Regions from separate parts of the uncultured Gilvimarinus sp. genome, predicted to be linked through region 1. Evidence: predicted binding sites of a transcription regulator. Region 1 holds the regulator's gene; the other holds the start of a gene.
The links. The regulator FliA, encoded in region 1, starts transcription of late flagellar genes. The targets are predictions, from matches to a motif close to TAAAGTTATNNNNNNNNCGGCCGATANCC.
Positions count from the first base shown of each region.

Region 2: a site for FliA is predicted at 6,453-6,481, ahead of pomA (flagellar motor protein PomA). Genes of this name have one in related genera too.

Region 1 covers NZ_CAXAUC010000001.1:729,737-744,920, reverse strand. Annotated here, with positions in the region: gene flhA (flagellar biosynthesis protein FlhA) at 1-1,842, shown strand, start outside; gene flhF (flagellar biosynthesis protein FlhF) at 1,863-3,239, shown strand; gene AACY82_RS03195 (MinD/ParA family protein) at 3,336-4,163, shown strand; gene AACY82_RS03190 (RNA polymerase sigma factor FliA) at 4,167-4,910, shown strand; gene cheY (chemotaxis response regulator CheY) at 5,050-5,433, shown strand; gene AACY82_RS03180 (protein phosphatase CheZ) at 5,471-6,265, shown strand; gene AACY82_RS03175 (chemotaxis protein CheA) at 6,277-8,541, shown strand; gene AACY82_RS03170 (chemotaxis response regulator protein-glutamate methylesterase) at 8,606-9,688, shown strand; gene AACY82_RS03165 (flagellar motor protein) at 9,688-10,428, shown strand; gene motD (flagellar motor protein MotD) at 10,440-11,312, shown strand; gene AACY82_RS03155 (ParA family protein) at 11,413-12,267, shown strand; gene AACY82_RS03150 (chemotaxis protein CheW) at 12,264-13,124, shown strand; gene AACY82_RS03145 (chemotaxis protein CheW) at 13,323-13,808, shown strand; gene AACY82_RS03140 (DUF2802 domain-containing protein) at 13,837-14,226, shown strand; gene AACY82_RS03135 (YciK family oxidoreductase) at 14,333-15,100, opposite strand; gene AACY82_RS03130 (HAD-IA family hydrolase) at 15,097-15,184, opposite strand, start outside.
Region 2 covers NZ_CAXAUC010000016.1:20,239-35,422, forward strand. Annotated here, with positions in the region: gene ectB (diaminobutyrate--2-oxoglutarate transaminase) at 1-1,053, shown strand, start outside; gene AACY82_RS16335 (aspartate kinase) at 1,134-2,498, shown strand; gene AACY82_RS16340 (MFS transporter) at 2,553-3,959, opposite strand; gene AACY82_RS16345 (flagellar motor protein MotB) at 4,499-5,485, opposite strand; gene pomA (flagellar motor protein PomA) at 5,491-6,258, opposite strand; gene AACY82_RS16355 (exodeoxyribonuclease VII small subunit) at 6,519-6,767, shown strand; gene AACY82_RS16360 (farnesyl diphosphate synthase) at 6,767-7,651, shown strand; gene dxs (1-deoxy-D-xylulose-5-phosphate synthase) at 7,720-9,609, shown strand; gene AACY82_RS16370 (FeoA family protein) at 9,710-10,027, shown strand; gene AACY82_RS16375 (ferrous iron transporter B) at 10,024-11,886, shown strand; gene AACY82_RS16380 (FeoB-associated Cys-rich membrane protein) at 11,933-12,139, shown strand; gene AACY82_RS16385 (beta-N-acetylhexosaminidase) at 12,506-13,996, shown strand; gene AACY82_RS16390 (hypothetical protein) at 14,017-14,673, opposite strand; gene AACY82_RS16395 (ammonium transporter) at 14,670-15,184, opposite strand, start outside.

The DNA.
Region 1 (15,184 bases):
GGTGAGGTGGTCATTGGCGGTAATTACGCGGTAGGTTTGGTGGTGTTTTTGATCTTAATGATCATTAACTTTGTCGTGGTGACCAAAGGTGCTGGCCGTATTTCTGAGGTAAGCGCCCGATTTACGTTGGATGCCATGCCGGGTAAGCAAATGGCGATTGACGCCGACTTGAATGCTGGCCTGATTGATCAGGAAGAGGCGCGCCGGCGTCGGGAAGATGTCGCCAGTGAGGCAGACTTTTACGGCGCAATGGATGGTGCCAGTAAGTTTGTGCGCGGCGATGCTATCGCGGGTATTTTGATTCTGGCGATTAACATTATCGGCGGTATCGGTATCGGCATGGTGCAGCATAGCCTTGAGTTTTCCGATGCGCTGGAAAAATACGTACTGTTAACCATCGGTGACGGCTTGGTTGCGCAAATCCCCTCGCTGTTGTTGTCGACTGCGACGGCTATCTTGGTAACCCGGGTCAATAGTGCGCAGGATATGCGCACGCAAGTGCTGACCCAAATGTTTGACTCTCCCAAAGCCTTGCTGATCGCAGCTGGGATTTTGTTCATTATGGGGGCGATTCCCGGCATGCCTCATGTCGCCTTTTTAGGGCTCGCTATTATCTGTGGCGCGCTGGCGTACTTTATTCACTGGCGCAAAGGTCAGCCTGAAGCGCTGGATGATGATTATATCCCCAAAAATCAAAATCGCCGCGCAACCAGTGCGCCAACTTCGGGTGGCCAAGCTCAAATCGCCGAGCCCGCCACGGCCTTGCCGCCAGGCGAGCAAGCGGTGGAGCTTAACTGGGACGATGTGCAACCGGTGGATATTATCGGCCTAGAGGTAGGCTATCGCTTGATTCCCATGGTCGATAAAAGTCAAGGCGGGGCGCTGCTGGGGCGTATTAAAGGGGTACGCAAAAAACTGTCGCAAGATATGGGCTTTTTAGTTCCCACGGTTCATATCCGTGACAACTTGGAGCTGGTGCCCAATGGTTATCGTCTGACCTTGATGGGCGTAACGGCGGCGGAGGCCGAGGTGCATCCGGATCGCGAACTGGCCATTAACCCCGGTCAAGTGTTTGGCGAGCTGGAGGGCATTAAAACGCAGGACCCAGCTTTTGGGTTGGATGCGGTGTGGATCGCCAGCTCGCAAAAAGAGCAAGCGCAAACTCTGGGTTATACAGTGGTGGACGCGAGCACCGTGGTCGCAACGCACCTGAATCAAATATTGCAGCAGCATGTGCACGAGCTGCTGGGGCATGAAGACGTACAAAAGTTGCTGGATATGCTGGCTAAGTCATCGCCCAAATTAGTCGAAGAGTTGGTGCCCAATACCTTAAGCCTGAACACCCTGCTTAAGGTGCTGCAAAACTTACTGCGCGAGAAAGTTGCCATTCGCGATCTGCGCTCAATCGCCGAAGCTTTGGCGGCGCATCCCAATAAGAGTCAAGATCCCGCCGCTTTAACCGCTGCGGCGCGTGCCGCGCTGGGTCGCCAAATTGTCCAAAACATCGTAGGGACGGCGCCTAGCGTGCCGGTTATCACCTTAAGCCCCGAGCTGGAACAGTTATTGCTGAATACCGTAGTACAAGCTCAAAAAGCTGGCGCTGATGACGGCGCGTATGTAGAGCCCGCACTGGCGGAAAAACTACAGCGCTCGTTACTGGAGGCGTCACAGAAGCAAGAAGCGGCCGGTAAGCCGGCGGTGCTATTAGTCGCAGCTCCTCTGCGTCCGATGCTCTCGCGCTTTTGTCGCCACAGCTTGCCAGACATGCCGGTACTGGCTTACACAGAAATACCGGATAACAAACAAATTACGATCGAAGCGTCAGTTACGGCTGATCGCTAAGTGCGGGAAGAGGGTAAAACATGCAGGTAAAACGTTTTGTTGCGACAGATATGCGGCGCGCCCTTGAGTTGGTGCGTCAAGAGCTGGGCTCAGACGCTGTTATTTTATCGAGCCGTCGGGTGCGCGAAGGGGTCGAGATCTTAACCAGCGCCGCGAACACCCCCGTTACCAACGCGGCGCCTGCGGTCTCTGCGGCGGCGCCAGCAGCGGCAACCGAGGCCGCCGTGTTCGCAGGCGTCGGCGGCAACAAGTCAGCTCTGAGTGCCCGCGAGATTCACGACGAAATCGCGCTTGCCAGCCGCCAGCGAATGGCCCGACAACAGGCGGAGGCATCGGCTGACGAATTCTTGGGGAGTAATCAAGTGGTCAACGCCGGTATTGCCCGGCGAAACGCGGCCCAGACAGAGCCGCAAAATGCGGCACCGGCGCGAGTACAAACCGCAGCCGAGCGCTACGGCTTGCTTGACGACGTTGCCCCCAGCAGCACTAACACCAGCAAAAATAGTGATGAGATTGGCCAGCTGCACGAGGAAATTGCGCAAATGCGTGAGCTGTTAGAAGAACAGCTTAGCCGTCTTGGGGCGCCCCCCTCTGGCCCCAACAGTGGTCAAGTGGCGAGTTTAATCCGCCGCTTTGAACGTATGGGTTTTGCGCCCAATGTCTGCGAGCCACTGTTAAAGCAACCGTTTAAAAGCCGAGTGTTGGCAAAAGCTTGGCCCGAGGCCATGGCGCGAATGGCGAAAGCGGTACCTGTAATCGATCAGGATTTTACGGCGAGCGGCGGCGTGTTTGCGCTGGTTGGCCCCACTGGTGCAGGTAAAACGACCACTATCGCCAAACTTGCCGCACGTTACGTGCTTGAGCACGGTGCCGACAAGGTAGCATTGGTAACGACGGATACCTATCGCCTGGCGGGGCACGATCAACTGCGCTCGCTGGCAGCGATTTTACAGGTGCCTGTCAGAGTGGTTGATGACAATAATTCACTGTCGAGCGTGCTGCGATCGTTGCGTCGCTGCGATCTGGTACTGATCGATACCCCTGGGCTGCGCCACGGCGCACCGGAGTTAAAACAACAGATGGCGCAATTGGCTGGTATTGCCAAAATTCAAAGTTTATTAGTGCTGCCGGCCAACAGCCAGGCGCAGATGCTGCAAGCCTCTCGTCACGCGTACAGTGCGGCCGGCTTGAGTGGTTGTATTCTGACTAAGTTGGACGAGACTGCCAGCTTGGGCGAGGCGATGAGCTGCGCCATTGGGTCAAACCTGCCAATCGCCTATACTACCAATGGGCAGGACATTCCCGCCGATATCGCGCCGGCGCGAGGCCATCAATTGGTAGCGACAGCGGTACAGTTGGCGCAACTCAGTCAACACAGCGCGCAAGCGCGCGGCTAACGGCGCGTGGCGCAGGGCGATCGGTGGTGCCGATAAGCCTCAGCAGACAACGAGTGCGTGTTATGCGCGCAATTAGTACATAAAGAGACCAATAACATGAGCCAAAGTCGCCCAGTTCAAGTAATCGCGGTGAGTGGTGGTAAAGGCGGTGTCGGAAAAAGCAATATCTCGGTAAACCTTAGTATCGCGTTAGCACAGATGCGGCGCCGGGTAGTGCTAATGGATGCCGACTTGGGCCTGGCGAACGTCGATGTACTTTTAGGTATTACCCCCAATTTCACACTGGCGGATGTCCTCGCAGGTACCCACAGCCTTCAAGAGGTGCTGGTTACCGGCCCCAGCGGCGTCAAAATTGTACCGGCGGCCTCTGGCGTGCAGCGTATGGCACATTTAAGCGAGGCAGAGCACGCCGGCTTAATTACCGCGTTTAGCGAGCTGAGCAACCAAATTGATGTGCTAGTTATCGATACGGCGGCGGGCATCTCTGACTCGGTGGTGAGCTTTGCGCGGGCGGCCAATGAGGTTTTAGTGGTCGTGTGTGATGAGCCATCGTCAATCACCGATGCTTACGCCTTAATCAAACTGCTTAACAAAGAGTACGATGTACAGCGTTTTCGAGTGGTGGCCAATATGACTCGTACCGCCGCTGAGGGGCAGCAGCTGTTTAATAAACTAAGCGGTGTCTGTGAACGCTTTTTAGATGTTGCGCTACAGTATGTAGGGCAGGTGCCGTTTGACGAGTCTGTACGCAAGGCCGTGCAGCGTCAGCAGGCGGTACTGGAATACGCGCCTCACTCAAAAGTGGCGCAAGCCATGCGGGTGCTGGCCGAGCGGGTCGATAACTGGCCGTTACCCGCTGGGCCAAGTGGGCGATTAGAGTTTTTTGTCGAGCGGTTGTTGCAGGTAACAGCCCCGGAGTATTGATCCATGAACGCGGCAAACGGGTTATCTATGTACACGGAGACAAAAGAGCAGAGCACTGAGATTCGGATAGAGGATTACGCCGATCTCGTCAAGCGAATCGCCTATCATATGATGGCGAGAATGCCTGCCAGTGTACAGCTTGATGATTTGGTTCAGGCTGGCATGATTGGACTACTGGAGGCCTCGCAAAAATACGATGGTAGCAAAGGCGCAAGCTTTGAGACTTACGCGGGTATTCGTATTCGCGGCGCAATCGTCGATGAGATGCGCCGCGGCGACTGGGCTCCACGCTCAGTTCACCGCAACAGCCGCCGGGTAGCCGAGGCGATTAGCCGGGTAGAGGGGCGCGAAGGGCGCGACGCCGAAGATGCCGAAGTGGCCGCCGAACTCGAGATCGAGCTCGATGAGTACCACAGTATTCTCAATGACACCAACGCCAGCCGCTTATTTAGCTACGAAGAGACGTTTGATGACGACGCGAGCGCGGTCGATATCGCCACAACCAGTGAATTTGCCAATCCCCAAGAAACTTTTACCTCATCCAGCCTAAAGCAATCGCTCGCGCAGGCGATAACCCTATTGCCGGAGCGAGAAAAGATGGTGCTGGCCCTGTATTATGATCAGGAGCTGAACCTTAAAGAGATTGGTCAAATTTTAGGCGTTAGTGAGTCTCGGGTTAGCCAGATACACTCTCAGGCGGCTGCGCGACTGCGAGCAAGGTTGTCAGATTGGGGTAGAACTGATTGACCAATGGAGAAATTCCCAGTAATTTCTCGGCTCGCTGGCAATTAGCGTTACCGTTTGTTGTAAGAGCATCGGTGCACTGCCGGTGATACCATCGAATATTGAGTTAAATACACTCCCGGGCGGGTAGACGGAGGACGCATTGGATAAAAACATGAAGATTCTCATTGTCGATGACTTTTCGACAATGCGACGGATCATTAAAAACCTGTTGCGCGATTTAGGTTTCGCCAATACCCACGAGGCAGATGACGGTGTTACCGCACTGCCAATGCTAAAAGGTGGTGGGTTTGATTTTTTGATTACCGACTGGAATATGCCGGGCATGAGCGGTATTGAACTGCTGCGCGCTGTGCGTGGCGATGAAAAACTCGGCTCTTTACCGGTGCTTATGGTAACCGCCGAGGCCAAGCGCGATCAGATCGTTGAGGCCGCTCAAGCGGGTGTGAATGGCTATGTGGTGAAACCTTTTACGGCTGCGGCCTTGAAAGAAAAGATCGAAAAAATCTTCGAACGTGTCGGTTAAACTCCGCTCGTTACGTTGTAAACAATAAGGCACAGCGATGACTTCTGATATACAAGAAAAGGACAATGAATTTTTTGTCAAAGAGATCAAAGAAAGTGCCGGCCTGTTGGTTGAAAAATTACAAGGCAATGACTTTGACGAGGCTTCACGGCTAATTGAGTCCATTACAGAGTCTCGCAATAAACATTTGTATCAGTCCGTCGGTCGTTTGACGCGCGGTTTGCATAACGCCATCGTAAACTTTAACGTTGAAGGCGACCTTGATGGCGAGCCCCCCTCGATTGAAACCTCCGAAATCCGCGATGCCTCCGATCGATTGAAGTACGTAATTGAGCTGACGCAAAAGGCGGCCGACAAAACCATGGACATGGTAGAAGAGGCCGCTCCTATTGCCATGAACCTTGGGCAAGAGGCGAAGTCGCTGCGTACCGAGTGGGTTCGTCTAAAAGACGGTGACATGAGCGCTGAGGAGTTTCGCTCGCTCTATTCGCGGATGGATGATTTTCTTGGTCAGATGGATTCCGGCACTGAGTTGTTGGGACGTAACCTGCAAGAAATTATTTTGGAACAGGGCTTTCAGGATTTAACCGGCCAGGTGCTAAAGCGCGTAATGGCATTAATATCTGAGGTCGAGCAAGACTTGGTAAGTCTGGTGCGAATTGCGGGCCAGGTAGAAGAGATTACAGGTTTGCAAGTGGATGCCGATAACGAGGGTAGAGCGCGAGTTACTGATCGTGCTAACGGTGAAGGTCCACAGATAGATACCAGTAAAAACGATGTGGTTTCCAGTCAAGATGATGTGGATGACTTGCTTTCCAGTCTCGGCTTTTGAGGGTTTCGTAAATGGGGTTTAGTGAAGACGAAGAAATTCTCCAGGACTTTTTAGTAGAGGCGGGAGAAATACTTGAAAACCTCTCTGAACAATTGGTTCAGCTCGAGCGTCAGCCCGATGACGCCGACCTTCTTAATGCTATTTTTCGCGGCTTTCATACGGTAAAAGGTGGCGCTGGCTTTTTACAGCTAACCGAAATGGTTGAGTGCTGTCACGTTACTGAAAACCTATTTGATATTTTAAGAAACGGTAAGCGCACCGTGACCCCCGAGCTGATGGACGTGGTGCTTGAGGCGCTTGACGTTATTAACCAGCAGTTCGATCACGTCTCGCAAGGTCAGCCGCTAAACGCGCCGGCCCCAGAGTTGATTGCTACCTTAGAACGACTGGTGGCCTGTGAAGATCTGCGCGAGCCAGCTCCGGCAACCGCAGAGCCAGAACCCCCTGCCGTAAGCGCCCCCAGTAAAATTCGCGCCAGCAATGATATTACCGACGACGAGTTTGAAACCTTGTTGGATGCCTTAAGTGGAGATTCAGCGGGCGCGGCGGCTGGCGATAGTGGTGAAAGTACGACCCAAACGTCTTCCTCGGCAAGCGACGATATGAGTGAAGATGAGTTTGACGCGCTGCTGGATCAATTACACGGTAAAGGGCAGGGCCCAGGCGTTGCCGCCCCGGCACCGACGAGTGCAACCTCAAACGATAACAATATCAGCGACGACGAGTTTGAGGCGTTGCTTGACGAGCTGCACGGCAAAGGCAAAGCGCCCACGGTTGCGGCCTCAGCCACCGAATCGGCCGCATCTCACTCTGGCGCCACAGCCGCTGGTGATGAAATTTCAGATGATGAGTTTGAAGATCTACTCGATCAGCTGCACGGCAAAGGCAAAGCGCCTAGCGTTGCTGGCGCCAGTTCAGCGCAATCGTCCGCGGCGGCGCCTGCCGAGGTGGGCGCAAGTGATAAGCCCGAGCAAGCGCCCCCTGAACAACCGCCAGTAGCCAAGGCAGCGCCTGCGGCAAAGCCCGCTGGGGCCGGCGCAGCGGTCAAACCGCAAGCCGCGCCGGCGTTACAAGCGCAAGACGCTAACGCCAAAAGCGCAGCCCAAGGTGAAACGACGGTGCGGGTGGATACGCAGCGGCTGGATGAAATTATGAATATGGTGGGCGAGCTAGTGCTCGTTCGCAATCGCCTTGTTCGTCTTGGTGACAGCGCCCAGAATGAACCGTTAAGTAAAGCCGTTGCCAACTTGGATGTGGTGACGGCCGACCTACAGTCATCGGTGATGAAAACCCGGATGCAACCCATTAAGAAAGTGTTTGGGCGGTTTCCTCGGGTGGTGCGTGACTTAGCCCGCAGCCTGAAAAAAGATATTACCTTAGAAATGGTGGGTGAAGAGACCGACCTAGATAAGAATTTAGTAGAAGCATTGGCCGACCCGCTGGTTCACTTGGTGCGTAACTCGGTCGATCACGGCATTGAGTTGCCCGAGGTGCGCGAAGCGAATGGCAAGCCCCGTCAAGGCCGTGTGGTGTTGGCCGCCGAGCAAGAGGGCGATCATATATTGCTGTCGATTACCGACGATGGCGGCGGGATGGACCCGGATAAGCTGCGCCAAATTGCCGTCAACAAAGGGCTATTTGACGAAGATGCCGTGCAAAGGCTGACGGACGCGGAGGCGTTTGATTTAATTTTTGCGCCGGGTTTCTCAACTAAAGTAGAGATCTCGGACGTGTCTGGTCGCGGTGTCGGCATGGACGTGGTAAAGACTAAAATCAACCAGCTGAATGGCTCAATCGAAATTCAATCGACGATGGGCAAGGGCACTCGCATCAATATTAAGGTGCCGTTAACGCTCGCCATTATGCCGACCTTGATGATCATGCTGGAGAACCAAACCTTCGCCTTACCCTTGGTCAGTGTGAATGAAATTTTTCACATGAACTTGCGAAAATCCCATGTGGTCGACGGTCAAGAGTGCGTTGCCGTGCGCGATCAAGCGATCCCTATTTTTTACCTTAAGAACTGGTTGGTTCGTGGCGCCAGGGTTGATGCGCGCTCAATGGACGAAGGTCATGTCGTTATTGTGACTGTTGGCACCCGCCGCGTCGGCTTTGTCGTCGATCAGCTTATTGGCCAGGAAGAAGTCGTGATCAAACCTTTGGGGCAAATGCTGCAAGGGACGCCTGGGATGGCCGGTGCCACTATTACCGGCGACGGCACGATTGCGCTTATACTTGATGTGCCAAGCTTACTTGCGCATTACTCAAACTCGTAACGGCTGACCTAAAAAGCCAGCCTTACTCGCGTTTTTTGAGCGCCTAATTTAATGGAGTAACAGCATGCCCGTACGGGTGTTAATTGTAGACGACTCGCAGTTCTTTCAATCTCGTCTCAAAGACATTATTAGTCAGCACCCCCGGCTTGAAGTGGTTGGTGTCGCAAGCAATGGCCAGCAGGGCGTTGAGTTGGCGCGCTCACTAAAACCAGATGTCATCACCATGGACTTTGAGATGCCGGTGATGGATGGCGTTACCGCTGTGCGAACCATTATGGCCGAACGGCCACTTCCTATTTTAATGTTTTCGTCGCTTACCTACGAGGGTGCGCGTATTACCTTGGACGCACTAGCGGCCGGGGCTGTGGATTTTATACCCAAGGACTTTGCCGAGGTATCGCGCAATTCGGTTGTTTTAAAACAAAAGTTGCACGAGCGTTTACTTACTCTGGCCGGCGGCGCAGCGAGTGGTGCTCCCGCAAGTAGCGCGCGTAGGCCCTCCGAGCCGGCAAAGCCGCAAGATATTGATTTTACCCGTCAGCCGACACCGGCTGAACTGAAGCCCCGGCCACGTAAAAGTTATGCAAAACCCAGTTTAGTCGTTATCGGCGCTTCTACCGGTGGTCCGGTAGCGCTGACCGAAGTGTTGTCTAGCTTACCGGCAAACTTTAGCGTTCCTGTGTTGTTGGTGCAGCACATGCCCGAGAACTTTACCAGAGCGTTTGCCGAGCGCCTCAATAAGCAGTGTGCTTTGGAGGTTCGCGAAGCCGTCGATGGCGATCTTATTAAGCCCGGGTTGGCGCTGTTGGCCCCCGGCGGAAAACAAATGATGATTGACCGGCGCGGCGTGGTGAAAATTTTACCCGACGACGAGCGAGTTAATTACAAACCGAGTCTCGACATTACTTTCGGTGCCGCCGCTAATGCCTACTCAGATCGGGTGTTGGGTGTGGTGTTAACCGGTATGGGCTCCGATGGTTGTAAAGGCGCCGGCCTGCTAAAGCAGCGCGGCGCACAAATTTGGGCGCAAGATAAAGACAGCTGTGTGATTTACGGTATGCCCATGGCGGTTGCCCGTGAAAACTTAACCGATCGTGTGTTGAGTTTAAAAGATATTGGCCCGGCGTTGGCTGCCGAGGTGCGCTGATGGATATCTTAAGCATACTCGGGGTACTCATTGGGTTTGCGGCGATTATTGGCGGTAATTTTATCGAGGGTGGTACTTTATCGTCGCTGGCAAATTTTCCGGCAGCGTTTATAGTGCTTGGCGGTACCGCCGGCGCCGCGATGTTGCAAACCCCTAAAGCCTGTTTAGTGCGCTCTTTGCGGATGATCCGCTGGGTGTTTCGACCGCCGCATTTTGATTATCAAAAGGGTATCGAAAAAATTACCGCTTGGTCGGTCACCGCCCGTAAAGAGGGCCTGCTGGGACTCGAGAAACTTGCCGATGAAGAAACCGATCCGGTTGCGCAAAAAGCGTTAACCTTACTGGTCGATGGTAATGAACCAGATACTATCCGGCGCGTCATGGAAGGGGATTTAATTCTCTCTGAGCAAAACCATTTAGACGCCGTTAAATTTTACGAGAGTATGGGTGGCTATGCGCCAACGATCGGCATTCTCGGTGCGGTTATGGGGTTGATACATGTTATGCGCAATTTGGCCGACCCCGAACAGCTTGGCCCCGGTATTGCGGTCGCGTTTGTGGCCACAATTTACGGTGTGGCATTAGCCAACTTATTTTTACTCCCTATCGCCAATAAGTTGCGTATGTGCGTCGATCGCGAAATACGCTACGGCGAAATGTTTATCGAAGGAGTTCTCGGCATCGCCAACGGTGAAAACCCGCGAGCGATAGAGGTGCGGTTAAGTGGTTATGTCGATTAATAGGTTGTGTTATGCCTAGGCGTCGATCTCGGGAATTGAGCGTTAATCACGAGCGCTGGCTGGTGAGTTATGCGGATTTTATTACGCTTTTATTTGCCTTTTTTGTGGTGATGTACTCGATCTCGCAAGTTAATGAAAGCAAATATCGAGTCTTGTCCTCGACCCTGACCGACGCTTTTGATTCGCGGTCACACGCGAAGCGAGCAGATGGCAAGTTCGAGGGCGAAGCCCTGGTACCACCAATACCTTCGAGCCCTGTTGGCGATCACAAGGGCAACCTTGATTTGCTTGAACAAGCGTTTAAAGCGGAATTCGCCGGCTTGATTGACGATCAGCTGATGCAGGTGTCGAGTAACGAGATGTGGCTGCAAGTAGAGCTGCGGGACAGTATTTTATTTTCATCCGGTAGCGCCGAGGTAAGTGATACCGCCCGCGAGATTTTTACCCGGGTCGCTGAAATTATTGCCGATGTCGATAATCCGGTTCAGATCGAAGGTTTTACCGATAATGTACCGATTCAAACCAGCCGCTACCCAAGCAACTGGGAGTTGTCCTCGGCGCGAGCGGCGGCGATTGTTAAGTGGCTTATTGATGCCGGTGTCGGGCCGAGTCGGTTAGCGGCAGTGGGTTATGGTAAGTATCAGCCAGTGGCCTCTAATGATAGCGCCGATGGTCGGGCACAAAACCGACGGGTGGCGATTATGATTGCCCGCGATCACCGAGTGCGCCCCCAAGCGGCGGCGCCCGAAGCGTCGGCTGGAGCGCAAACTACGGCGACTCGTTCCAGCGCCGGCAGTGCCGATATTAAACCGGTAGAACTGAACGACGGCGAGCTACTTTACAGTAGCGACCCAGACTTACCCCGGACGAACGGTACGCCTTAATCTGATCTAACCCAGGGCGAGGCACGATACTTGCTCAAGGTTTGCTAATCAGAGCCGATTAACACTAGATTGACGCTATCGCTGTACTTGAGAGGATTTTGTGAAAATCTGGACCGTAGCAAACCAGAAAGGTGGTGTGGGTAAAACGACTACCAGTGTCGCGCTTGGCGGTTTAGCCGCCGAGCACGGGCGCGTATTGCTATTGGACCTCGACCCTCACGGTTCCTTGACCAGCTATTTCCGTCAAGATCCCGACACCCTGACCCGCAGTGCGTATACGTTATTTTCGGATCGTCAGCGTTTAAGTGAGCCCCAAGGCGGTGGCCGACGTTTTGTAAAATCCCTGATTTGCGCGACCGACTACCCCAACCTTGAGGTTTTACCGGCGGCAACAGGTTTGGCAACCCTCGAGCGGCGATCCCTCGGGCCCGATGGTTTGGGGTTGGTCGTTAAACGAGCGCTGGCCTTGCTGGCTGACGATTACGACTTAGTGATTATCGATACGCCGCCACTGTTGGGCGTTTTAATGGTCAACGCACTCGCCGCGTGTGACGAGTTGCTTATTCCAGTGCAAACCGAGTTTCTCGCTCTTAAAGGCTTAGAGCGTATGGTTAATACGTTAAATATGATGGCAAAATCCAGCCGCCAAGGGCTTAATTACACCATAGTGCCGGCACTGTTTGATCGCAGAACCCAGGCGTCGGTAAGCACCATGCGGACGATTCGTTACGATTACCCCGAGCGCACGTGGCCGGGTAAGATCCCCGTGGATACCAAGTTTCGCGATGCCAGCAAAGCCGGGGTACCGCCGAGCTTGTACGAGCCGCAAAGTCGCGGGGTCGAGGCGTATCGCTCGCTCTATAAGTGGTTGCGTCAGCGCGAGGTCACGCACTCGACACAAGCAGCAGGCAGCGTAACCGCTGCAAAAGCGCCGGCAAGCAGAGGTGTACTATGACCGCGGGTGGCAATGATTTGTTACAGGGCTACATTGATGAGTTGCTGCGTGACGCGCCTGCACCAGCCCCCGGCTCAGAGGTAAAGCCTCAAGCCGTTACAGAGGAGTTGCGTTCACCCCCGACACCAGTCGCGCCGCTGTTGGATGACGACGACCGCCGCGAGCAATTACAACAGCTGCTGTACAGCGCGCGCGCCTCGGTAACGCAGCATATGACGCCAGAGCCTGACGCCGCGCCTGCACCAACCGCTTTAAAAGAAACGCCCGCGCCAATCGCTACGCCGGATGTAGCGCCTTTGCCCCGCGCCACGCCCACCGCCGAGGTGGCCGTCAGTGAAACACCGGCGGCAGAACCCCAGGCGGTATTGGATGAAGCGCTGCAGTGGCATAAAAACGGTCGTCCGGGCTGGGCTCAGGAGCCCTTTGAGGTACTCTTATTTACGGTCAGTGGTCTAACCTTGGCCGTGCCGCTTATCGCACTGGGGCAAATTCAACCGCTGACCGATGAGCTTACGCCGCTATTTGGCCAGGCTGATTGGTTTATGGGGCTACAGCCCACCAGCTCGGGCAAAGTACGCACGGTGAATACCGCAAAATTTGTCATGCCTGAACGCTACGATCCAAGTTTTGTTGAATCCGCCCAGTATGTGGTGTCCATTAACGGTGTGCCGTGGGGACTAGCGGTGGATCGGGTAGAGCAACCTATGCGGCTCGCCCCGGACGACGTAAAGTGGCGTAGCTCACGCTCCAAGCGGCCCTGGCTGGCCGGAACCGTTAAAGAGCATATGTGCGCACTGATCGATATACCGATGATGGGCAAACTTTTGACCGACGCCGATCGCAATAGCCGTAAATAGACGGTTTTGCCCGTCTGGCTTCGCCAGAGTGTAGTAAACTTGGGTTAAGGGCGGGTTATCGCCTAGACTGAAGAAATTGGCAGCGCGGCCGATAGCGTCATAGTAAAGACTACTGTTAATAGGTAAAGGGTTTAACCGGTGCCGCTTAAGCGGGGCCACATTGAACAAGCGCCTAATATTCTTGTGCGAGGAGCAACCATGGCGAACAATGCCAATCAACAAAAAAACTCAGACGATGCGGTATTGCAATGGGTCACCTTTCGCCTAGACGGTGAAACCTATGGCATTAACGTTATGCAGGTTCAAGAGGTGCTGCGCTACTCAGAGATCGCCCCCGTGCCTGGCGCCCCCGCTTACGTTTTGGGGATTATTAACTTGCGCGGCAATGTGGTGACGGTGATTGATACCCGCCACCGGTTTGCCTTGCCCGCCGGTGAGGTGACGGACAATACGCGCATCGTGATTATCGAGACCGACAGCCACGTTATTGGTATCTTGGTAGACAGTGTTGCCGAGGTGGTTTACTTGCGCGAGTCCGAGATCGAGATGGCCCCCAACGTTGGCAATGAAGAGAGCGCTAAGTTTATTCAGGGTGTTTGTCACAAAAACGATGAACTGCTGATTTTGATTGAGCTGAATAAGCTGCTCACCAATGAAGAGTGGGCCGAACTCGACGATATTTAAGGCAGTGCTGGGGTAGGGATGTAAAACTATGGGTGCGTTTGCCGGTGTCGCAACTGAGACCTTAATAGCCGCTGCTGTTGTTTTTGGCGTGGCGGTGTTCGCACTTTTATTGGCTTTTACGGCTTTGGTTAAAATAAAGCGTGCACAGCAACAAAGCCAGCAGGCTCTGCAAAAGTTTGAACGCGAGTTGGCGCTACTGCAAAGTGGTGCCGTGGGTATGGGGCAGCGAATTCTGGCTATGGAATCGCAGAAAAACACCCAGATCGACACCTCAAGTGGCGACACTCGCCTTAAGCCTTACTCCGAGGCAACACACTTGTTATCGTTGGGCGTGGATCGTGACGAGGTCGCTAATCGCTGCGGCTTGTCACGCGCCGAGGCATCATTGCTGGATGCCTTGCGCAGCAAACCGCAGTAAATAATTCGTCACGCCGGCTTTACTTTCCTATCGTATTTTCTTTTGGCAGGCATTACCGCGATAAACACAAACAGAGGTGCTATCGCGATAACCTTGCGGGGCAACGCTACTGAGCGTTAAAACATTGCCCGGTTATATCGCGGCTGTCCTTTCCCATCAAATACAAATAGAGCGGCATATGATCCTCGGGGGTTTTAAGCTCGTTAGGGTTTTCGGCCGGGTAGGCAACGGCGCGCATGGCGGTGCGGGTGGCGCCTGGGTTGATGCTATTAGCGCGAATACCGGTTACCCCTTCGAGCTCGTCGGCCAGCGTTTGCATAATGTTTTCTTGTGCCGCTTTACTGGCGGCGTAAGCGCCCCAGTAGGCACGACCTTGGCGGCCAACGCTGGAGCCGGTAAAGACAATGGCAGCGTGCTCGGGTTTTTCTAATAGTGGCAACAGGGCTTGGGTCATCATGAACGGGGCGTTGACGTTTACCTGCATTAAGCGCTTCCAGGTGTCGGCGGCATAGTCGCGGATGGTGGTCCGGTCGCCCAGCTCTGAGGCGTTGTGCAATATACCGTCGAGCTGGCCAAATTCTTCATTTAGCGTGTCGCACATATCGCGGTAATCTTTTTCCGTGGCGCCTTCAAGGTTCATCGGGTAAATAGCGGGCTGCTTGTGACCGGCGACCTCGATAGCGTCGTAGACTTGTTCTAGCTTGCTCATGGTGCGGCCCAGTAAGATCACGGTGGCGCCATGGGCGGCAAACGTCATTGCCGCTGTGCGGCCAATGCCATCGCCGGCACCGGTCACCAAAATAATTTTATCGGCTAATAAATCGGATGATGGTTGGTAGCCATCTGGCAGGGTATTTATGTTGGGATGGTTCATGCAGGTTGCTCAGCTGTTTGTCGCGCTTGAATCAATCGCGCAATTAATGGCGCTAACTCAAGGCTGTGATTGACGAGGTAATCG
Region 2 (15,184 bases), on a different contig from region 1:
GGTTTGGATAAAGCCACCATCGCTAAGCGCGCTTTTTTGCAAAAGTTTCGCGACACCATTTTGGCCCCGCGCAACTTGCAGTACAAAGTTCAATTTACCGGCCCCACCGGCACCAACGCTGTAGAGACCGCGTTAAAATTAGCGCGCATGGTAAAACAGCGCTCTAATATCATTGCATTTACCAACGGCTACCACGGCCTTACCATGGGGGCGCTCGCGGCCACTGGTAATTATTTTTATAAAGATGAATCTTACGGCTCACGCGCCAATACCGCGTTTATGCCGTTCGATGGCTTTTTGGGTCAAGATGTAGACACCATCGATTACTTGCGTAAGTTTCTCTCCGACGGCAGCAGCGGCATCGACTTGCCCGCCGCCATTATCGTCGAAACCGTGCAGGGCGAAGGCGGGGTAAATGTCGCCAGCATTGAGTGGCTCAAAGGGCTGCAAGATGTGTGTCGCGAATTTGATATTTTGCTGATCATTGATGACATTCAAGTGGGCAATGGCCGCACCGGCACATTCTTTAGCTTTGAGCGCGCCGGCATTCACCCCGACATGGTGACTTTGTCTAAATCCATCGGGGGCGGTTTGCCTATGGCGCTGCTACTAATGCGCCCTGAGCTGGACCAGTGGCAACCGGGCGAACACACCGGCACCTTCCGTGGCAACAACCTCGCGTTTGTGGCCGCAACCGAGGCGCTAAGCTTTTGGGATAACGACGACTTGGCCAATGCGGTCGAGTACAAAAGCGACATACTCAAAACTGAGCTAGAAAAAATCGCCGCTGACTTCCCCGAGTTTGAACCTAAGGTGCGCGGACTAGGCATGATTTACGCGCTGGAGTTACCCAGTGGCGTCGCTAACGAAGTCTCTGCCGAGGCGTTTGAGCGCGGCCTAGTCATCGAAACCGCAGGCGCCGACGATCAGGTGTTAAAGTTCCTGCCATCGCTACTGATTGATGAAAATTTACTGCATGAAGGTATCGGCATTATTCGCGACTCGCTCAAAGTTTTATCGGAGCGCCGCAATAAAATGATGACCGGTCAGTAATTGCGCGGGACATTAGTCCCGCAGCAATCTTTTTGCAAAAGCGGCGCACTTGCGCCGCCCACCAAAAACAGAAGGATGCCATGTCAGATATTATTATCAGCAAGTTTGGTGGCAGTTCAGTTGCCGACGCCAAGCAAATAGCCAAGATCAAAAACATTGTTGAAAGCGACAAAAAACGGCGCGTTATTGTGGTGTCTGGCCCCGGACGAAGCCACAAAAACGAAGAGAAAGTGACCGATCATTTGATCAACATTGCCACCAAAGGCATTCACTTTTACAACCAGCGCCAAGATATATCGGCCGACGATAGCCGCCAAGCGGTGATCGATAAATTTACCGCCATCATGCGCGACTTAAAAGTCGACAGCAAAGAGATTCTTGCCTCACTCAGTAAAGACCTTGACACCGACTTGGGCGGCGACAAACGTGTGGCTTTTCTCGCCTCTCGTGGCGAGCACTACAACGCCCGCATTATCGCCGCTTATTTTGACAAAAGTGGTTTAAAAGCGTGCGCGCAACTGCCCGAGAATATCGGCTTTGTGGTAAGCGATAACTACCTTGCCGCGAAAACGCTCGATCAAGCCTACGAGAATGTCCAAGTATTAACCGAGTACGACGGCATCTCGGTGATACCTGGGTTTTACGGTGTAACCGAAGACGGCAACATTGCGGTGTTCTCGCGCGGCGGTTCGGATTTAACCGGCGGCGAAATTGCCTACGCTTTAGATGCCGACACCTACGAGAACTGGACTGACGTCAACGGCGTGTACGAGGCCGACCCGCGCATTATCACCGAGGCTCGCGCCATTCCACGGCTAACGTTTAAAGAAATCCGCCTACTGTCCAGCAAAGGCTTTAACGTTTTTCACCTCGATGCGATGCTCAAATGTCGCGACCGTAAAATCCCGATTAACATTCGCAATACTAACTCGCCAGACGATCCGGGCACGCTTATATTAAACGAGCGCGTACCAGAAGAAGGCGTGGTGGGAATTGCCCGACTCGACAACATGTCGTACATTCATATCGAAAAAGATATGCTGGGCGAAGAGGTGGGCTTTACCGCATCGCTGCTGCAAATTTTTCACGACTTCGGCATCAACACCTACCACTACCCCACCGATAAGGACGATATTGCGGTGTTGGTCAGCAAAGACGATTTACTGGGCAGCATCAACGATTTGCGCCGGGTGATCGAAAAACGCCTGAAACCCGACAACATGCGCGTGGTCTACAATTTGTCGGTTATTACGCCGGTCGGCTTGGGCCTTAACCGCAACTCTTACCCTATTATTGAAGCGCTAAGCGCACTGGGCGAGGCGTTTATTCCAATCGACCTGATCGACCAAAGCCCGTCGCAAATTTGCTTTCATGTAGGGGTATCACAAACGGTGGCCGATCAGGCGACGCGGATTCTTTACGATACGCTGATCGGTAACGCTTAACCGGCTTAAGCTTTGCGCATTATTGTGCCGCACCGTCGCTACGTTTAACGGTTTTCATACCGACGTAGCGGCGGCATGAGCACGTCCCCGCAACAGTGACAACACCGTCGCCAGCAGCAAAAATCCCATAGCAAGGTTTATCGCTTGATGAAACGTCAGCAGTAATGGCTCGGCAATCGCGCGACTCATGGCGCTATCGCCCAAGTGCCAATGCACAAACAAATTCACCAAACTCATTCCCACCAAATTACCCATCACCCGCGCTAAATTCAAAGTGGCGGCTGCCACCCCCACCTCGTGGGCCTGCGCCGAGTGCATGACCACATGGTTATTGGGACTGGAGAAAAAACCAAAACCAAAGCCCACCAACAGCAACGCCAACATAATATCCAAACGCTCGGTGGTACTGTCTAAAGTACTCAGCAGCGCAAAGCCCGCCAAAGTACAAGCGCAACCAGCGCTGGCCAACCAACGGGCCGGAAAAAAATCCGACAAGCGCCCGGCGATGGGTGCCACAAAGGCCATGGTGAGCGCTTGCACCAACAGAATCTGTCCGGCATCGCCGGCGCTGTAGCCGCGCACATACTGCAAATATAGGCTGAGCATAAACCCCAGCGGATAACTGCTGGCGTACATCAGCGACGCAGTCGCCAGAGACATAGAAAACAGCTTAGACTCGCGAAACATCTGCACCCGAATTAGCGGCGCTTTGGCGCGCGCCTGCATGCGCACAAATACAGCAAGCAACACTAACGCAATCACCACCAGCGCCGCATTCTCAATGTCCGGCAGCCCGGCCAAACCCACCGCCAAGCACACCGCCACCGCGGCAAACAACACCGCACCGCGCCAATCAAACCGATCTTTGGTGTGGCTGTGCCACTCTCCCGGCACGCGCATCAAGATCCCCAGTACCACCGTCGCAATAGGCAAAGGCAGCAAAAATACGTAGCGCCAACCCAGTGCCTCGGTCACCCAGCCGCCAAGCGCGGGAGCCAAGGTTAAACCCAGGTAAATACACGCGGCATTCAACCCCAGTGGCAGACCGCGCTTATCGGCGGGAAACACCGAGATCAGCAACGCCATGCTAGTGGCAAACATCATCGCCGAGCCGATGCCCTGAATAAACCGCAACAGCAATACCACCTCTATGGACTGCGCAAAAAATGCCACCGCACTGGTGCCGGCATTAACGCACACACCCAAAAAGAATAATCGTTTGCGGCCCCACAAGTCGGCGCACTTGCCGGCGGGCAACATAAACATAATATTGCTGATAAGCACCACAGTGGGAATCCAACTCACCAACACGGCGTTGGCGGCTAAATCTTCAGCCAATGCCGGTATAGCCACATTCACCGAGGCCATACCCAAAGGCGCCACAAAAGCGCCCAGGCAAACGGTTACCAGCACCAACCAAGGCGAGGCAATTTTATCCAGAGTGGGAGAGTTCGTATTCAAACAACAGCCTATACACGGAGCGTTACTTGCGGCCAAGCAACAAAGGGGAATTCACAAGCACCATTAAAACACAGCGCCCAGGCGATTCATCACGGCTTTACCCGTCTTTTCGTACGCCCGGCCATACATGTGACAAGCCAAAGTGTTGTTTAGGTGAGTAAAATCCAAAGCGCCCACTATTGGAAGGCATGTAGCAAAAGGCCGCAGGTAATGATGGCGCACTAGAGTGACCCGAGGTGTGCGCGGATAACGGCTAAGCCAAAATGAAGAAAACCCGCAACAAGGGGGCCTGCTGCGGGTTTTACAGGATGGAGACCAGCCTTGGGCTCAATGTCGGCGAGATCCGTCTATTCCTTGCCTCACAATCCCTGTGTGGGTATTCCCTGTTACGTCACAATCCGTGCGACATTCCGTATTGTTCCCTTTGAACAGCCATAATCCTTATGCTCCTGTCCAGTTAGCTATTATGCGCCCCTTTAATCGACCGATATAGTCGCCTTTGTCACAGTTTCCTGTAAGAGATATCGTACAAAAACCGTCTAAAAGACCTCTTCCGGCTCTAAATCAAACAGATATTGTGGCGCCACATCCAGCTTACGGCTAATGTCGTCGCCCTGCTCTTTTAGCAATTGCATATCTTCAGGGTTAAGGTCTTCACCCAAGCCCTGCCGGATGACAATCTCCACCCGGCGATTACGCGCCCGGTTGGCACTGCTATCATTAACCACCAGTGGCCGGGTGTCGGCAAAGCCCGACACCTCAAAGCGACGCGGGTTAAGGTAATTGCCACGCAGCAACTGCGAGGCAACAGAGGCCGCGCGCATGGCGGATAAGTCCCAGTTAGAGCGGAACCGCTCAGAGCGAATAGGCACATTGTCGGTATGCCCCTGCACCTCAATGCGTCCGGGCTTAAGCATCAAGACCGCGCGAATCTCATCAATCACATCATAGTAATCCGGCGCCAAAGTCGCCGTGCCCGATTCGAACGAGCCTTTCTCGCGAATACGGATAATAATCTGCCGGCCGCGAGTTTCAATTTCAAGCTCGCCGTTGGCAATACGCTCTTTCAGCTTATCGGCCAACTCTGCCGCATCGGCGCGGGTTTGCGCTACCAGCTCTTGCATAATTTGCTCGAGCCGCTCGCGGGCGCTGTCGTCCATATCGGGTTCGCCGCGCTCGATGTCGTACTCTTGCGAGTCGCGCACCTCTAGGCTCATCTGGGTGATGTCCTCAGTGTGCTGCTTGATCTCATTAATGGGTGTGGGGTCGGGCCGCCCCGGGCTAAATTCTTGGGCAATAATACTGGTGCCTTTTGGCACCTCATTGACGGATATTTCAGACTGAACCCCAAACGCCTGCGCCAGCGAGCCCGCCAAGCGTTTAAACTTCATAGCATCCATTTCCGAGAACGACAAAAGCAGCACAAAAAAGCACATCAGCAATGCCATCAAATCGGCAAAGGTTGCCATCCATGCCGGCAAGCCGGGCTTGCAGTCGCAGCCGCTATCTTCGTCTTCGGTATTCATAGGGGTTAACTATCCGCCGCATCGACGACGTCGCGTTTGCGCTCGGGCAAGTAGGTGCGCAACATGCTGTCGATTACCCTGGGGTTTTGCCCCGCCTGAATCGCCAGCAAACCATCGATGATCATGCTTTTAATCATGTGCTCTTCTGCGGCGCGCAAGCGGAGCTTATCGGCAATGGGCAAGCACACGGCATTGGCCAACATGGCACCGTACAAGGTGGTCAGTAGCGCTACGGCCATCGCCGGGCCAATCGCTTTAGGGTCATCCATATTGGCCAGCATCGCCACCAGCCCGATCAGCGTACCGATCATCCCCATGGCAGGGGCCACATCACCTAGCGCGGCAAATATGGCCGAGCCGTTATTGTGGCGCCGCTCGGCCAGCGAGCGATCTTTAGAGAGCATGACCCGCACGACATCCGGGTCGTGACCGTCGACCAGCAGCTGAATACCTTTTTGCAAAAAGTTATTGCTGACGTCTTTTCCCTCCAGCGACAACAATCCGCCCTTGCGCGCAGCATCGGCCAAATCGACGACTTCATCAATCAAATCGAGAGGGTCATCATTCTTATTAACGAAACTCTTGCCGGCCACTTTAAAGGCGCTGAGAAAGTGACCCAGCCCAAACTTGGCCATAACCGCAAAGATACTGCCCCCCAGCACAATAACCAAAGACGGGCCATTGACGAACATGCCGATCTCACCCGACATAAACATCGAGACAATAATCAGGCCCACCGCCCCAATCAGCCCAATCAGCGTTGCTAAATCCACACCCCTCTCCTCAGTTTTGCCCGGCCCACGCAGCCCTAGTCAGCGGTTACCGTCGCCGAGCCCACCGCCAATAAACCTATTGTAATCACAATAATAACCCGATCACCGAAAAAGCGCGCTAGAGACTGCCACCTAGCCGCCCGCAAACGGTATAATGCCGGCCAACAATGAGCAGCAGCGGCGATTACTCTTTTAGCTATCGGCCGGCAGCGCTGTAACATAACCCCAAAATTCAACACCTTGCAGAAACAGGTTGCCCTATGCCCGCCAAGAAAAAAAGCCTCGACCTAGAAACGTCACTTTCTGAGCTTGAGTCAATTGTCGCGCAAATGGAAACCGGCGAGCTAACACTTGAGCAGTCACTAGCCGCGTTTGAGCAAGGCATTAAGCTCACCCGCGACTGTCAAACACGCTTGCAGCAGGCCGAGCAACAAGTGCAGATGTTGATTGAGCAAAATGGCGAGCCGACCCTAACCGACTTTGATGCGCAAGAGCACGGCAAGGCTTAATGACTGATTTTACCGAATACGCCAGCGCTTTTCGGGCGCGCATCGATACCGCGCTGAATCAGGTCATACCCGATACCCCCGCCAGCCAGCTGGCCGAGGCCATGCGCTACAGCTTAGCCGGCGGCGGCAAGCGTATTCGCCCGCTGCTACTGTTTGCCAGTTATCGCGCGATTGCCGGCACCACAGAGCACCCGGCGTTGGAGACCGCAGCCTGTGCGGTCGAATCGATACACGCTTACAGCCTAATTCACGACGACCTGCCCGCCATGGACGACGACGCCCTGCGCCGCGGCCGTCCCACCTGCCACCTTGCCTTTGACGAGGCACTGGCCATATTGGCCGGCGACGCCCTGCAAAGCCTGGCGTTTGAGTTGCTGGCCGACTCGCCCGCCTTGGCCGATGGCACCCGGATTCAGCTTATTCGCCACTTAAGCCGCGCCGCTGGCATGCACGGCATGGTGGTCGGGCAGGCGATTGATTTGGCCGCCGTCGATACCGAGCTGGACATCACCCAATTAGAGCATATGCACCGCTGCAAAACCGGGGCATTAATCGATGCCAGCGTCGCCATGGGCGCGCTGATTGGCAGTGCAGACAGCCAACAGCTTAAGGCTTTGGCGCGTTACAGCCGCTCGCTGGGGCTGGCTTTTCAGGTACACGATGACATCCTGGACGTGACCGCCGACACCGCCACCCTCGGCAAACAGCAAGGCGCCGATATCGCCCGCAATAAGCCCACATATGTTTCACTGTTGGGCTTAACGGCCGCGCGGGCCCGGGCCCAAGAGCTTTACCAAGAGGCGCTGGCGGCACTGACAGAGCTAGCGGGCGATACTGAACCGCTGCAGCGCATTGCCCAATACGTGGTCGAGCGACGTCATTAACGATGCACTAGCCAGTGTGTCGTTAACTACCTACAATGGCGGGTTTCCGCAAACGATAAATAACGTCCATGCTTAATGAGATTCCGACACAGCGCCCCGATACCCCGCTGCTCGACACCATCGAGTCGCCGGCGGATCTGCGCGAGCTAAAAGAAAAGCAGCTCGCCACCGTGGCCGAAGAGTTGCGGGCGTTTTTACTCTACAGCGTGGGCCAAACCGGCGGCCACTTTGGCGCGGGGCTCGGCGTGGTCGAGCTGACCATTGCACTGCACTATATTTATCAGACCCCAGACGACCGCTTGGTCTGGGACGTAGGCCACCAAACCTACCCTCACAAGATCTTAACCGGGCGCCGTGAGCGATTACTCACTATGCGCCAGGCCGAGGGCTTATCGGGCTTCCCCAAGCGTGAAGAGAGCGAATACGACACCTTTGGGGTAGGTCACTCCAGCACCTCGATCAGCGCCGCATTGGGCATGGCACTGGCCGGTGGCGAGCGCAAATGCGCGGCCATCATCGGCGATGGCGCCATGACCGCCGGCATGGCATTTGAAGCGCTCAACCATGTGGCCCACACCGATGCCGACTTGCTGGTAATTCTTAACGACAACAATATGTCGATCTCGCCCAACGTTGGAGGGCTGGCCACTTACCTCTCCAAAATTTGGGGCAGCAAGTTCTACAATTCTCTGCGCGAGGGCAGCAAGCAAGTCTTAACCAAAATCCCCGCCGCGTGGGAGTTTGCCAAACGCACCGAAGAGCACTTTAAAGGGTTTGTATCGCCCGGCACCCTATTTGAGGAGATGGGCTTTAATTACGTCGGCCCCATCGACGGTCACGACCTGCCCTCGCTGGTGCGTTATTTAGGTAATTTACGCAGCGTAAAAGGCCCTAAACTGCTGCATATCATCACCCAAAAAGGCAAAGGCTTTGAACCCGCCGAGCAAGACCCGGTGGGCTACCACGCGCTAAACAAATTAGAGCCGGCACCGAAAAAACCAGTCGCTAACCGCCCTAAGTTTCAGGCCGTATTCGGCCAGTGGCTGTGCGATATGGCCGCCCTTGAGCCGCGCCTAAACGCCATCACCCCCGCCATGTGCGAGGGCTCTGGCATGGTCGAATTTGCCCGCGAGTACCCCGAGCGATTTTTTGATGTCGCCATCGCCGAGCAGCACGCGGTAACACTGGCCGCCGGTATGGCCTGCGAAGGCTTAAAACCCGTGGTCGCTATTTACTCGACCTTTTTACAGCGCGCCTACGATCAGCTGATTCACGATGTCGCTCTGCAAAATTTAGACGTGACCTTTGCCATCGACCGCGCCGGCTTAGTTGGCGAAGACGGCGCCACCCACGCCGGCAGCTTTGATATCAGTTATTTGCGCTGCATCCCCAACATGGTGATTGCCGCCCCCAGCGACGAAAACGAATGCCGCCAGTTGCTCTACACCTGCTTTACTCACAAAGGGCCAAGCGCAGTGCGCTACCCGCGCGGCACCGGTACTGGCGCAGCCATTGTAACAGCCATGAATGCTCTGCCCATCGGCAAGGGTCTGGTTAAGCGCGAGGGCAGCGACGTTGCTATTTTGTGCTTTGGCACTCTGTGTAAAACCGCCCATCAGGTAGCCGAAAACGTAGGCGCCACCCTGTGCGATATGCGCTTTGTTAAGCCGCTGGATACCGCACTGATCGACGATATGGCCACGCGCCATCGGTTGCTCGTCACCCTGGAAGAGAACGCCATCGCCGGTGGCGCGGGCTCGGCCGTGGCCGAGCATCTAGCCGCCAGCGGGCAAATCGTACCGCTGCTGCAACTGGGGCTCGCCGATGTGTTTGTCAATCACGCCAACCAAGCCGACCAGCTGGCCGGGCAAGGCCTAGATGCACCGGGCATTGAGCGCGCCATCAACACTCGCCTTGCACAGCTGCCCGAACCGGCCACCGGCCGCCTGGCCCCGTAAACACTCCCGAGCTGACGATAGATTCATTGCTCCCACGGGACAAAACGAGTATCCTAATTAATAATTACTCGCATTATCAACACAAGAAATATTCCGCGCTATGACATCCAGCTCAACTTCGACCGACAGCGGCGCCAGCGCCCAGATCAAAAGCACCCGCTCACTTGACCAGTGCCGCAAAGGGGAAACCTTGCGCATTACTGAGTTACTCGCGCAGCCCGCCTTTGGCGAGCACGACGAGGAGGTGACCCTGCGGTTAAAAGAGCTTGGCTTTTTACCCGGCGTTACCATGATGGTGTTGGGTTACGGATTCTTAGGGCGCGACCCTCTGGCGGTAAAAATAGCCGGCACCAAGTTTGCGCTGCGCCGCACCGAGGCCAGTAAAATAGCCGTCGCGACCGCGGAGGCCCAAGCATGAGCACTCAAGCTTTGCGCTTTGCCTTGGTGGGCAACCCCAACTGCGGTAAAACATCTATTTTTAACCGCTTAACCGGCGCCCGCGCCAAAGTGGCCAACTACCCAGGGGTAACGGTAGAGCGTCGCACCGGGCCGGTGTCGGGCACATCAACTCCCGCCAATTTAGTCGACCTGCCGGGCACCTACAGTTTGCACGTATCGTCGCTGGACGAGAAAGTCGCGCGGGATATTATTCTGGGACAAATGGCCGGCGAGGCACCACCGGATGTATTAATTGCGGTGGTCGATGCCACCAATTTGCGCCTGGGCCTACGCTTAGTCTTAGAGCTAGAAAAGCTCGGCCGCCCGATGATTCTGGCTCTTAACCAAGCCGACGCCGCCGAGCGGCGCGGCATTAAAATCGACACCGAAGGCCTGGCCGAAGCTATAGGCATCCCGGTAGTCGAGACAGTGGCCATTCGCCGCCACGGCCTTAAAGCCTTGCGCGAGGCAATCGATCAGGCATCCACCCGCTACCAAGGCACTAAAGCCGAGGTTATCAGCGATGCCGGGGCCAGCCGCAAAGAATCGGTAGAGTCGCTCTACCAGCGTATCGAGCAAATCACCGCCGCCCACGTCATAGCTCCGCCCGATAAAATCACCTGGCAAGACAAGCTCGACCGTTTTGTCATGCACCCTATTGCCGGTCTTATCGCCCTGTTTATGGTGCTATTGCTGATATTCCAGGCGGTATTTGCCTGGGCCGCGCCGATTATGGATTTAATCGACGGCAGCTTTGGCACGCTCAGTGAGTGGGTTGCCGCCACGCTCCCCGATGGTATTCTTAAAGATTTCCTCGCCGACGGCTTAATCGCCGGGGTGGGCGGCGTCTTAGTCTTTTTGCCGCAAATTATTATTCTGTTCTTTTTTATTCTGCTGCTCGAAGACTCGGGTTATTTAACCCGCGCGGCGTTTTTGCTCGATCGCCCCATGCGTGGCGTCGGCTTATCGGGCCGCTCGTTTATCCCACTGCTATCAAGCTTTGCCTGCGCCGTGCCCGGCATTATGGCCACCCGCACCGTGCCCGACCCGCGCGAGCGTATTATCGCCATTATGGTGGCGCCGCTCATGACCTGCTCGGCGCGCCTACCCGTATACACGCTGATTATCGCCGCGTTTATTCCCGACCAAAAAGTCTGGGGCATTTTTAATCTGCAAGGGCTCACGCTGTTCGCGCTTTATATTGCCGGTATTGTCAGTGCCGCACTGGCCGCCTGGCTGCTGCGCTTGCGCCACACCCGCGAAGAGTTTCCCCTGCTGCTAGAGCTGCCGGCCTTCCGCTGGCCCTCGCCCTACCACCTGCTGATTGGTTTGCGCGAGCGTACCTGGGTATTTTTGCGCCGCGTCGGTACGATTATTCTCGCCCTGTCGATTGTGCTGTGGGCGTTATCGAGCTTCCCGGCGCCACCCGCTGATGCCACTGGTGCGGCCATCGAGTACAGCTTTGCCGGCCAACTGGGCCGTTTAATGCAACCGTTATTTGAGCCCATGGGCTTTACCTGGCAAATGTGTATTGCCTTAATCCCCGCCATGGCCGCGCGCGAGGTAGCCATCAGCGCGCTGGCGACCGTTTACGCGGTGGGCGGCGAAACCTTTGAGCAGGCGCTGGGTCAAACCCTGGGCCAGAGCTGGGGCTTACCGGTTGCCCTGGCGTACTTGGCGTGGTTTGTCTACGCGCCCCAGTGCTTGGCCACCATCGCTGTAGTGCGCCGCGAGACTAACTCGCGCTCGGCCACAGCCTTTTTTACCTTTTACTTATTTGCTCTAGCTTACGTCGCAGCCGTTATTACCTATCAAGTATCGAGCTGGTTGTTAAGCTAAGAGCCAAAGGCAAAGTAGCTCACGCGACAACAACGGGAGAAACACTATGTGGCAAGAATTGATCGTCGCCGTCTGTGTTGCATTAGCCGCCATTGCGGTGGTGCGCCGCATGCTACCCGGCCGACGCTCCGGCTGTGCCAGCGGTTGTAGTGGCTGCGGCTCGCAAAGCGCGTGCTCAACGCCCCCCGCAGGCCACGCCGACAGCAAGATCGAGGCGCACGCAATCGAGGTGCAACCCAGCAGCGGCAGCTGACCCCAAAACCCACGCCGGCCTCGGCGAAGCCCGTACATCGTCAGCACACACGCGCTGGCAGCTCGACCTCTGTTTATCCCCTGTATTTTTCACCGGCCGGGCCTTAAAAGGCGCACGGGCGAACACTCGATGCTGGCGCTCAGCCAAAGATAAAGATATGTAAGCAATCGCCTTAACGGCTGTGGATATCATTGCTTTGTCTCAGCTAATTATCTATCTTTGCTCCTCTGAGCCAAAAACAAGCACGCCTATCTGGCGATACAACAAGTAAACATCAAAGCGACCGATATGCGTCAATAGCAATGCCCTCCAACCATCACGGCATAATGCCGTAAGCTAATAAGTACACCCCAATGGAGCAACTGCATGAAAATACTACTGGCCACCCTCGCGGCCTGCTTGCTTGCCGGCTGCGGCAGTCATATGGATCAAGCACCTGCCAGCAATAACACCAGCGAGCAGCTGTCGCTGATTCCCTACCCCGAATCAGTGATGCGCATGCCGGGCACCTTAGTGCTCAACAAAGTCGTGCATGTCGAAACAGCCGACGGCACAGAAACATCGGCCCTCGCCCTAAAGCGCTTGCTAAACACACTGGATATTACCCGTGACACATCGGCCAGTACGCAAATTCAGCTGTACCTAGTCGATGAGCCAGCCCTTGGGGATGAAGGCTACCGCCTGGACATTGATCAGCAGATTATCTTAAGCGCCAATACCGACACGGGTTTGTTTTACGCGGTGCAAACGCTTAGCCAGTTACTGCCAAGCCAGGTACAGGCGAACTACGAGCTGCCCAACCTCAGCATCACCGACAGCCCGGCCTTTAGCTGGCGCGGCAATATGTTGGATGTAGCCCGCAGCTTTTTGCCGGTGGCGTACGTCAAAGCGCATATCGACCGTATGGCGCGCTTTAAACTTAACCGCCTGCACTTACATCTAAGTGACGACCAAGGGTGGCGCGTCGAGATAGCAGGCTACCCCAAGCTCACCGAGATTGGCGGCGCCAGCGCCGTAAAAGGTGGCCGTAGCGGCTTTTATACCCAAGCCGAGATTCGCGAGCTTGTCAGTTACGGCCAGGCGCGCAACGTGACGCTCGTGCCCGAGATCGACTTGCCCGGCCATACGCAAGCGGCTATCGCCTCATACAATGAGCTTGCCTGCGACGATGTCACCAACCTTGCTCCTTACAACGGGTTGGAGGTTGGCTTTAGCAAACTGTGCTTAACCGATCCGGACACCACTTACCCGTTTGTCCAAGATGTACTGAGCGAGATCGTCAAACTGTTTCCATCGGAATACATCCACATTGGTGGCGATGAAATTAAAGACCCGCTTTACCCAGAGTTTATCGCCCGTGCAACCCGTATGGTGAGCGATTTAGGCCGCACCGCGATCGCGTGGGAGGAAGGCTCGGTGGCCGACAACGACCCCGACGTACTGTTGCAATTATGGAATGACCAATACGATATTCAGCCCGCGCTGGATCGCGGTCACCAGTTGATTTTATCGCCCTGCTCCTACAGCTACTTTGACCACGGTAATTATCAAGGCCAGCCCGACACCTATGACTGGTGCCGCAAAGAGGGCGTACCGCTAGCGCGTGCCTATCAGTTAAACCCGCAAGACTTTGAGCAAGTGATGGGAGTAGAGTCGGCTATGTGGTCCGAGCTGGTTCACAGCGACAACGCGGCCGACAATCGCTTGTGGCCGCGTGTGGCCGTCACCGCCGAGCTCGGCTGGAGCCGTGAAGATGACCGCAACTACCAAGAGTTTTTAGCGCGCCTTAATGCCTTGCGCCCCATGCTTGATGCCATGGGTATCGAGTACTACCGCGAGCCGCAGTTAGGCTGGTAAACCGCTGGGATTATCCGGCGCTATAAAAAGCGCCGGATGTCTCGCACACAGGCGGGGTGCTTGCGCTCTAACCACATTACCGTCGCCGCTAACGTATCGTCGGCCTGCACCGGGCCGTACTGTTCACACAAAGCCACATATAGCTGGTTTACCACTCGCCGGATCTCGGGTGCATTGCACACCACCGAAAACGTTCTGTCGCTACCTTCCGAATCAAACCACATACGCAAACGCGCTTTAAGCGTAGGGTTGAGGGGCATATCATTCAGGCGCAGTAAAAAACTAAGACGTAGCGTTACAAATTCATCCGCTGGCATTACCATCTCTAACGCCGTTAAAAAATGCGCAAACACTTTATCCAACCGCTCGGGGTAAACCCCCGGCTCGGGCCGTGCCACCGGCTTAAAGCTGGTATGTTGTGCCGTTGGATTAGGCAGCAATCCAACCGGGTTTTGGCTCAGACTTAACAGCGTACGGATCACATCTTTGCGCTTACCGGCGATCGCCGGGTGTTCACCCAGTTTGCCCACAAACTCATTCAGGGCATACACCGGCTTTGCGGCGTAATTCGCCTCCCATAGGTTAAGCGCCTGCATTAATGACTCGCCACTTAGGTAATCCGCCAACGCCGTAAACACAATCCGGCGCTTAAGGGTTTGCTCCGCCTCAGCACTCATGGCTCTATCACCTCAAGGGTGCGGCTGTTATAAGCTTTGTTGCTACCAAACTCCGGGTAGCCAATTTCGCCGTGCTCGGTAATATCTAAACCGCGCTGCTCGTGCTGGGCATCTGCCCGCAACGGAGAAACGGCATTAATAAGCCCGTAAATTATTAGCGCCCCGACAAACGCCCAGACAAAACACACCAACACACCGGTCAGCTGCACCACCACTAACTCAACCGAAAACAGATCGCCGCGATAAAATAAACCCGCCGCCAAAGTCCCCCACGCGCCGGCAAAACCGTGCACCGGAATCGCACCGACCACATCATCCACTTTTAAACGCAGCAGCAAACGCGAGCCCAACACCACCACAATACCCGCCACAAAACCGGTGATAATCGCGTACAGCGGGTCCATCGTCGCACAGCCGGCGGTAATGCCCACCAATCCACCTAGGCTGCCGTTTACCACGTGCTCCACTCGGACTTTTACCCCCGTTAAGCGACACGCTAGCAACGCCCCCG